One region of the Hymenobacter sp. 102 genome, then DNA from elsewhere that is predicted to be linked to it. Evidence: riboswitches for the same ligand, from Rfam matches in the RefSeq annotation. Region 1 holds a riboswitch; the other holds the start of a gene.
The links. Region 1 has a riboswitch for S-adenosylmethionine ahead of ACN19L_RS00560 (amino acid permease). Riboswitches for the same ligand answer to the same signal wherever they lie in the genome.
Positions count from the first base shown of each region.

Region 2: another riboswitch for S-adenosylmethionine. It lies ahead of ACN19L_RS09775 (O-acetylhomoserine aminocarboxypropyltransferase/cysteine synthase family protein); the one in region 1 lies ahead of ACN19L_RS00560 (amino acid permease).

Region 1 is NZ_CP188172.1:111,561-115,752, forward strand. It holds gene ACN19L_RS00550 (EcsC family protein) at 1-362, shown strand, start outside; gene ACN19L_RS00555 (hypothetical protein) at 573-1,013, opposite strand; SAM riboswitch class I at 1,462-1,553, shown strand; gene ACN19L_RS00560 (amino acid permease) at 1,839-3,296, shown strand; gene ACN19L_RS00565 (hypothetical protein) at 3,369-4,091, opposite strand.
Region 2 is NZ_CP188172.1:2,259,085-2,263,276, forward strand. It holds gene ACN19L_RS09760 (erythromycin esterase family protein) at 1-366, opposite strand, end outside; gene ACN19L_RS09765 (lipocalin family protein) at 495-914, opposite strand; gene ACN19L_RS09770 (LysM peptidoglycan-binding domain-containing protein) at 1,142-1,429, shown strand; SAM riboswitch class I at 1,791-1,904, shown strand; gene ACN19L_RS09775 (O-acetylhomoserine aminocarboxypropyltransferase/cysteine synthase family protein) at 2,298-3,677, shown strand; gene metX (homoserine O-acetyltransferase MetX) at 3,915-4,192, shown strand, end outside.

The DNA.
Region 1 (4,192 bases):
TTGACATTGCCGCCCTCTACGGCCACGATGTGCGCCAGTTCCCGGAGCGGCTCTACCTGCTGCACATCTTCCAACTGGCCTTCAGCAGCCAGCACACCCGCCGCGAAACTTACCGCCAGCTCGTCGACTGGCCCACCACGCAGCAACACGTCACGGCCGAGTCGTTCGACTGGCGCACCTTCCAGCAGGAGTACCGCGACTATATCGACCTGGCCAAGCTGGCCCAACTGGTGCCCGTCATCGGGGCGGCGGTGGGAGCCGTGGCCAACTACCGCCTGCTGGAACAGCTCGGCGAAACGGCCATCATGTGCTACCGCCTGCGGTGGTTTGCCGAACATCCGCCCCTGCCAGAGCCGCAGTAATATGTCGTAATCATGCTGTCATCCTGAGTGCAGCTAAGGATCTTTTAACGTTAGAATGGTTGCCGTAGCAACGACTCGTTCTATTGTTAGAAGGTCCTTCGTCTCCGCTTAATTCGCGGAATGCTCAGGATGACAGGTTTAAGCACAAACTCAACACCCAAAAAGCCCCGACGAACGTCGTCGGGGCTTTTTGGCAAGTGGGAGAGAGGCTTAGCTTTTGCCTTGTTTCATGCCCTGACGGTGGGCTTTGTGCTTGGCCATTTTGTCGGCCTGGCGCTGGGTGTATTTGGCGTATTGGTCGGCGCTCAGGATTTGCTTCAGCTTGGCATCGTACTGAGCTTTTTCGGCCTGCATGGCGGCGCGGTGCTGTTTTTTATCGGTGGGAGAGGCAGTGCCGGCCTGGGCTTTGTGGGCGTCCATCTGCCGGGCGCGGTCGAGGGCCAGCTGGCGGACCTGGGCAGTTTGGGCGGCCGAGAGGCCGAGCTGTTTGGTGAGGGCCTGGGCGGTGTGGTCGGCGCGCTGCTCGGGCGTTTTGGCGGCCTTGTCGCCTTTCATGTGCCGGCCGTGGGCGGCTTTCACGGGCGTAGTTTGGGCCGAAGCGGCAGCGGCAGACAGGGAGAAGGCGGCGAAGAGAACCAAGAGCTTTTTCATGAGGCTATGAGAATTGAAGTTGAATGCGAGTGAAGCCGCGGCGTACCCGCCGGCATCTATTCCGGCGGTTGCAACTCCGGTGCCAGTTTCGCCTAAAACCCGCCGGGAAAAAATATAAATTTCGCTGTTAAACCTTCGATTTCGGCGCGCGTCGCAGGTTTTTCGGCTTAGCGGCAGGCGTAGCAGGCCGCCTGTTCAGAGGCGAGCAGGCGGGCGTTATACCGCCGAGTCGGCACCGGGGAAGTGGACAGTAAGTGAAGCTGTTTGGAAAGTAGCTGATAGCCTCTGGGAGAGAACCGTCAGGCTTCGTGGGGCTTAGCCTGAAGACCCAGAGGCGGTGGAGTACCGGCTTTCGTTACGGTTTACAGACGCTAAAACAGGTGGGTTTGCGGGGGCAGCAATCCGGCTTTACCTTTGCCACATCAATTCTTTCTAGCCCAAAGGATTGTTTTTATACAGAGGCGCTGAGAGACAGGCTCGAAGAAGCGTCGGCAACCATCCGCAACTCCGGAACGGTGCCAATTCCTGACCATATAAAAACAACTTGCCGTGGACTTTTCGCCCCGCTTACTTGCCCGTTCCGTTGTATCCGCTGCCGTGCTGTGCCCGTTAGGCGCGCCCACGGGGTGTTGTTGCGCGGGTTGTTGTAGCTAGTTTGGCTGCCGGGCCGGCCTCCCGCTAAGGAGGCAGCGGCCCTATTCTCCTGGTTCCGGCCCGCCGTGGCCCGAACGGCTGCGCGCCCGCTGAGGCGGGGCAGGGAGCTTTATCTGCTTTTCTCTTTCTCCTTTTTACGACCTGTCGGGCCGCGGCCCGATGCACCTCTGTATGCTCAGAAAATCATTGGAACTGCTACGGCAGGAGGCCGCCGAAACCGGCGCCGGAACGCTGAAACGAAGCCTGAACGGCTTCAACCTCATTGCCATCGGCATTGGGGTGATTATCGGGGCGGGCCTGTTCTCGCTCACCGGCATTGCGGCCGCTAACAACGCCGGCCCGGCCGTGACGCTCTCGTTTGTGGTAGCGGCCGTGGGCTGCGCCTTCTCGGCGCTGTGCTACGCCGAGTTTGCCTCCATGGTGCCGGTGGCCGGCTCGGCCTACACCTACGCCTACGCTACTATGGGCGAGTTGTTCGCCTGGATTATCGGCTGGGATTTGGTGCTGGAGTACTCGGTGGGCGCGGCTACGGTGGCCATCAGCTGGTCGCAGTACCTGCTTAAGTTTCTGAGTAAATACGGTATCAATCTGCCCCCGCAGCTGGTCATGTCGCCCTTTGAGACGGCCAAGCTGGCGAGTGGGGCCGAGGTACACGGCTTCGTGAATATTCCGGCCATGCTCATCGTGCTGGCTATTACCCTGATTATTATCCGCGGCACGTCGGGCTCGGCGTGGTTTAATGCGCTGGTGGTCACGCTGAAGGTGGCCGTGGTGCTGGTGTTCATTGCCCTGGGCTGGCAGTACATCGACCCCACCAACTACCAACCCTACATCCCGGAGAATACCGGCGTATTTGGGGAGTTTGGCTGGAGCGGGATTCTGCGCGGGGCGGGCGTGGTGTTCTTCGTGTTTATCGGGTTTGATATTGTGGCCACCATGGCCCAGGAAACCAAGAATCCGCAGCGCAACATGCCCATCGGCATCATCGGCTCGTTGCTGATCTGCACCGTGCTGTTCGTGCTGTTCGGGCACGTGATGACGGGCCTGGCCAACTACACCGAGTTCAAGAACAGCGCCGCCCCGGTGGCCATTGCCATCGAGAAAACGCCCTACGCCTGGCTGTCGTCGGCCGTCATTCTGGCTATCATCGTGGGCTATACGTCCGTAATTCTGGTGGACTTGCTGGGCCAGAGCCGGGTGTTTTTCAGCATGGCCAAAGACGGCCTGCTGCCCCCGGTTTTCGCCCGAATTCACGAGCGGTTCCGCACGCCCCTGCAGTCGAACCTGCTGCTGGGGCTGTTCATTGCGCTATTTGCGGGCTTCGTGCCCATTTCGGTGGTGGGCGAAATGACGAGCATCGGCACGCTGCTGGCCTTCGTGATGGTGTGCGTGGGCATCCTCATTATGCGCAAGCGGGAGCCCGACGCCCCGCGTGGGTTCCGCACGCCTTGGGTGCCGGTGGTGCCCATCCTGGGTATTCTCACCTGCGTGGTGATGATGGTGTCGCTGCCCTGGGAAACCTGGCTGCGGCTGGCCGTGTGGCTGGCTATTGGCCTGGCCATCTACTTCGGCTACGGCCGTAAGCACAGCAAGCTGGGGCAGGCTGGGGAATTAACTATAGAGAAGTAAAAATTGGCGAGATATGCCAGCTGTGACAGCCGGGGCCGCAAGGCCCCGGTTGTTTGCGTTGGGGGGAAGCAGCTAGGGTAGTCGGTCCCATACTTGGCCGGAGTCAGAAACCATCCGAACGATACCAGCGAGGCGGTCATAGTAGAGCACGCGCATATAGGAGGCAGGAACGGGGGCACAGTCCGGCCCGCGGTTGGTAGCCACCAATTCTACTACTTCCGGATAGGTTCGGCCCTTAACAGTGAGTTGCTGAAATGGCCCTTCCAGGGCAGTTCCCATCGGAAATTTTATTCCACGGCAGCGGTAATAGTCGCTTTGTGGGTCGGTGCTACCGATGAATTCGGTCCAGGTCCCTTCTACATACAACTGGCTAGCACGAGGATTGGTACCCTGGGATGGGTAGGATGCGAGCAGCGCCGGGCCCCGGTACATATGAAACTCGCCGCCACTGCCGAGGCTATCCGTACGCCGCACGCGTACCAATATGTCGTCGTAGTACTTGATTAACTCCGATTTGCCAATAAACGACCCAACCGGAACAACAGTACGCTCCTCCATTTGTCGGTTGTCAAGCCGTTGATACAGCTCATAGGTGCGTTGCTGCCCGCGCGAATTTTCAAACTGCCATACCGTGCCCGCTGCTAGTTGCAGCCAGGGCGCATCGGCTTCCGTGAAAAAATAGTAAGGCACGTCATTGACAGTGCGTAAGCCAGGCACCGGAGCTGGGTCCGGCGAACAGGCCGTGCCAGTTAGTAATAGGCTGTTTGTCAGAAAACGAAGGAACGATGAGCGCATCAGGATAGAGAATAGGTAACCTACCGAAAGTAAGCGTGCGGCAAGTGATTCAGCTATCAAGATGTTGCTGCATCAGACTTCTTATTGTGCAGTTGCTGGGA
Region 2 (4,192 bases), 2.1 Mb from region 1:
CTCCGCCGCCGAAGCGCCCTTCTGCAACTCCCGCTGGGCGCGGTCCAACTCATAAATGCCACTTTCAAAGGCTACCGTGGTGAAGCCCATGCGCTCCTGCAAAAAGCGCATCAGCCGAATTTTGGCCTCGAACACATTGCCTTCCCCGTGGGTGGGCTCGCCCAGCATTATCACCCGGGCCCCGCCAATTTCCTGGCGCAGAAACTCCAGGTCAGCAAAATCGGTGTCGGTGGGGCTGATGCTGCGCACCGGGTGCGTGGGGATTGGGACGCTTGCTGCCGCTGCGGTTGGGGCATTTTGGGCCAGCATGGGGCCGGCCAACACACTCAGTAGGCCTGCCAGGGCCAGCACTCGAATAGAAAACATAGTAACAATGGTATGTAGCGGGCCGGTAAGCTACATACTTCCGCGAATACTCATCAAAAAAGCCCTTTTGCTTGGAGCAGAAGGGCTTTTTTGAGTTTTTGGACTGTTATACAAACCTAACAGCGGGGTTATTCTTTTTCAAGCTTCAGTTCAGCACCGGTGGGGGCTTTCAGCGTCAGCTTGTCATCGGTGAGGGTTACCACGGTGAAGGTGTTGCTCTGGGCAGCACCGTCGGGCGTCATGGTGATGGTTTTGGCTCCCTGATCGAAGGTGTACTTGCCGTTTACGGCGCCGGTGGGGGCCGTCATGTTGTACTGGCCGTTGGCGAAGAAGGTGATGCGCTCATCTTCCTGAGCATCAGTCTGCTTTACCTTGTCACCGGTGGAGCTCAGCTCCTTATCGGTTTTCCAGACTTTGCTCTGGGTACCGTACAGCATATTTACGCCTTCTACTTTGCCCTCCTTGCTGCCGCAGGAAGCAGCCGTGAAGAGGACCAGCACTGCCAGCAGGCTGGCCAGGAGGCGGAAGGGAGAGGTCAGGGTTTTCATGGGGAGAGTGAATAGGGTGAAGGATGTGGCAGAATCAGCGGCCGCAGGGCCGATAATGCCCCTCTTACGGCTTGATCCGCCAAGATGTTTGCCGTAGGGCTGAGGTTGCCGCGGAAGCACTGTCGGGTTATAACCTATTGCCCACCACGGCGTAAGAAGCCTGTGACTGCCAGCCACCCCGGCCGCAAGTCGGTGCTTCCCCTCCCACTCTTAACGATTCTACTCCTATGGGACTGTTTGATTTTCTCTCGAACGAAGGCGAAAAAAAACCCGTTGAGCCCGCCGCTAAACCAGCCGCTGGCGGTGCCACCGATTTTTTCGGTAACGCCAATGCTGCCGCCACTGAAGGCGAAACGTACACGGTAGTAAGCGGCGACTCGCTGTCGAAAATTGCCCGCAACCACTACGGCGACGGTACCAAGTGGCACCAGATTTACGAAGCTAACAAAGGTGTAATCGGCTCCGACCCCGACAAGATTGAAGTAGGCCAGGTCCTGACGCTGCCTAAAATCTAGGCCAACTTACTTCTTGAAAATATTCAAAAAGCCACTCCTCACAGGGTGGCTTTTTCCATACCCGGCCAGCACAGTTTTTCACCCTCTCTGCGGCCTGCAGCCCCATCTTATGCAGCCAGCGCAGCAGCTGTACTTTTGCTACCTAACTCGCTCCCCTCCTAACCACAAGAAACTCACCCTAAAGACAATTTAATGATTATCAACCACCTGCACCCATAACCAAAACAACAAACCGGCTACCGGGCCAGACAAAAATATTTTCGTTTATTTTCACTCATCTATTGCAGATATCAAATCTGCGCCTATACCTTTGCAACACCAACCCGGTACTCCCCCGTTTGCGGCGGGGAAGTTTTCATAGGATTTATACAGAAGTGGCGAGAGAACAGGCTCCGTGACCCACTGGCAACCTTCGACCGCGCGAAAGGTGCCAATTCCTGCCCGACCAGCCATTTGGCGGCGGGGCATATAACTCAGGAGTACCATGGAAAACACCCTCGCCTTCGCCTCTTCGAACCCCACCGCCTCAGCCGCCTTCGGGCCTGCTGCTTTGCCGTGGGGTGTTTGTGTTGCCCCGGCCGCTGTAGCCGCCGCTGGCCGAATGCGAATGCGCTGCTGTTGCGGCGCGTGTTGTTGCTGTTGCTAGCCGCCAGTTAGGCTACGCAGCCCCCCTCCCCTTTCAGTAGCTCCGGCCGTGCCGGGGTGTCCGGCAGCCGGCACCCGGCGGCCCCTCCGCACCCCCTATCGTTTTCACATTCAGCGCGTTGCTGCGTGACCTTGGTGCGGCTTCTTGCCCGGTTTACGGGCGCTTTGCGGCGGTTTTCGCCCTCCTGTTTACATCCCTACCTCTTCCTAAACCAGCAGTACCATGTCCACGCAGCACCTCCACTTCGAAACCCTGCAACTCCACGCCGGCCAGCAGCCTGACCCCGTAACCGGTTCCCGCGCCGTGCCTATTCACCAGACCACCAGCTACGTGTTCAAGAACGCCGAGCACGGGGCCAACCTGTTTGCGCTGAAGGAGTTCGGCAATATTTATACCCGCCTGATGAACCCCACCACCGACGTGTTTGAGCAGCGCGTGGCGGCCCTGGAAGGCGGCGTAGCGGCGCTGGCCGTATCCTCAGGGCAGGCGGCCCAGTTCATTGCCCTCAACAACATCCTGCAGGCCGGCGACAACTTTGTGTCCACCTCCTTCCTGTATGGCGGCACGTACAACCAGTTTAAGGTGGCGTTTAAGCGCCTGGGCATTGAGGTGCGCTTTGCCGATGGTGACAAGCCGGAGAGCTTCGAGGCCCTGATTGACGAGAACACCAAGGCGTTGTACCTGGAAACCATCGGTAACCCCGGTTTCAACGTGCCCGATTTTGAGCGCATTGCCGCCATTGCCGAGAAGCAAGATCTGCCGCTCATCGTGGACAACACCTTCGGGGCGGGCGGCTACCTGTTCCGGCCGCTGGAGCACGGCGCGCACATCGTGGTAGAATCGGCCACGAAATGGATTGGCGGCCACGGCACCAGCGTGGGCGGCGTGATTGTGGACGGCGGTAAGTACGACTTCGGCAACGGCAAATTTCCGCAGTTCACGCAGCCTTCCGACGGCTACCACGGACTGGTATTCAACGACGTATTCGGCAAAAACGGGCCGTTCGGCAATATTGCCTTCATCATTCGGGCCCGGGTGGAAGGCCTGCGCGACTTTGGCCCTTCGCAGAGCCCATTTAACTCCTTCCTGCTGCTGCAGGGCCTCGAAACCCTGAGCCTGCGCGTGGACCGCACCGTGGAAAACGCGCTGCGCATTGCCACCTGGCTGGAGCAGCACCCGCAGGTAGAAGCCGTGAATTACCCCGGTTTGGCCAGCAGCCCCTACCATGCCCTGGCCCAGAAATACCTGAAGCGCGGCTACGGCGGGGTGCTCACCTTCGCCATCAAAGGCAGCAAGGAAACCGCCATCCAGTTCATCGATAACCTGAAGCTGGTGAGCCACCTGGCCAACGTGGGCGACGCCAAAACGCTCATCATTCAGCCCTCGGCCACTACGCACCAGCAGCTTTCCGAGGAGGAGCAGCGCGCCGCCGGCGTAACGCCCACGCTGCTGCGCCTGTCCCTGGGCATTGAGCATTTTGAAGATATCCGGGCTGATTTGCAGCAGGCGTTTGACGCCGTGCGCAACGCCGCCACTCCTGAGCACGGCAGCACCCTGCTGCCCGAGCCGGAACCCGAACACGCTGCCCCGCTGGAAGTCTAGCAAAACTTGAGATGGGTTGAGGTAGTGGGCGGCAGGTGAGAGAGCCACCCATTACGCAGCTTCCAGCACGCAGCGCGGGCACCCGCACGGGTTTTTGTGAGAGAAAATCCTCGTGCAGCAGTGGTGCCCGCACCTTTTTCTGAGAGTTGAATGATGAGGTATGAATGATGAATTGGCGCGAATAAGTCAGCATTTATACCTCATCATTCAGCATTCATAACTCATCACTCCGAGACAATGTCTTCCGCAGAATCCCACGTGTTTCATCTGCCCCGGCCGTTGCGGCTGGAAAATGGCGGTGTACTACCGCACGTGGCGGTAACGTACCATACCTACGGCCAGCTGAGCCCCACCCGCGACAATGTGCTGTGGGTGTGTCACGCCCTCACGGCCAACTCTGATGTGCTGGAGTGGTGGCCCGGCCTGGTAGGCCCCGGCTGCCATTTTGACCCGAGCGAGTGGTATATCGTGTGCGCCAACGTGCTGGGCTCCTGCTACGGCACCACCGGCCCGCT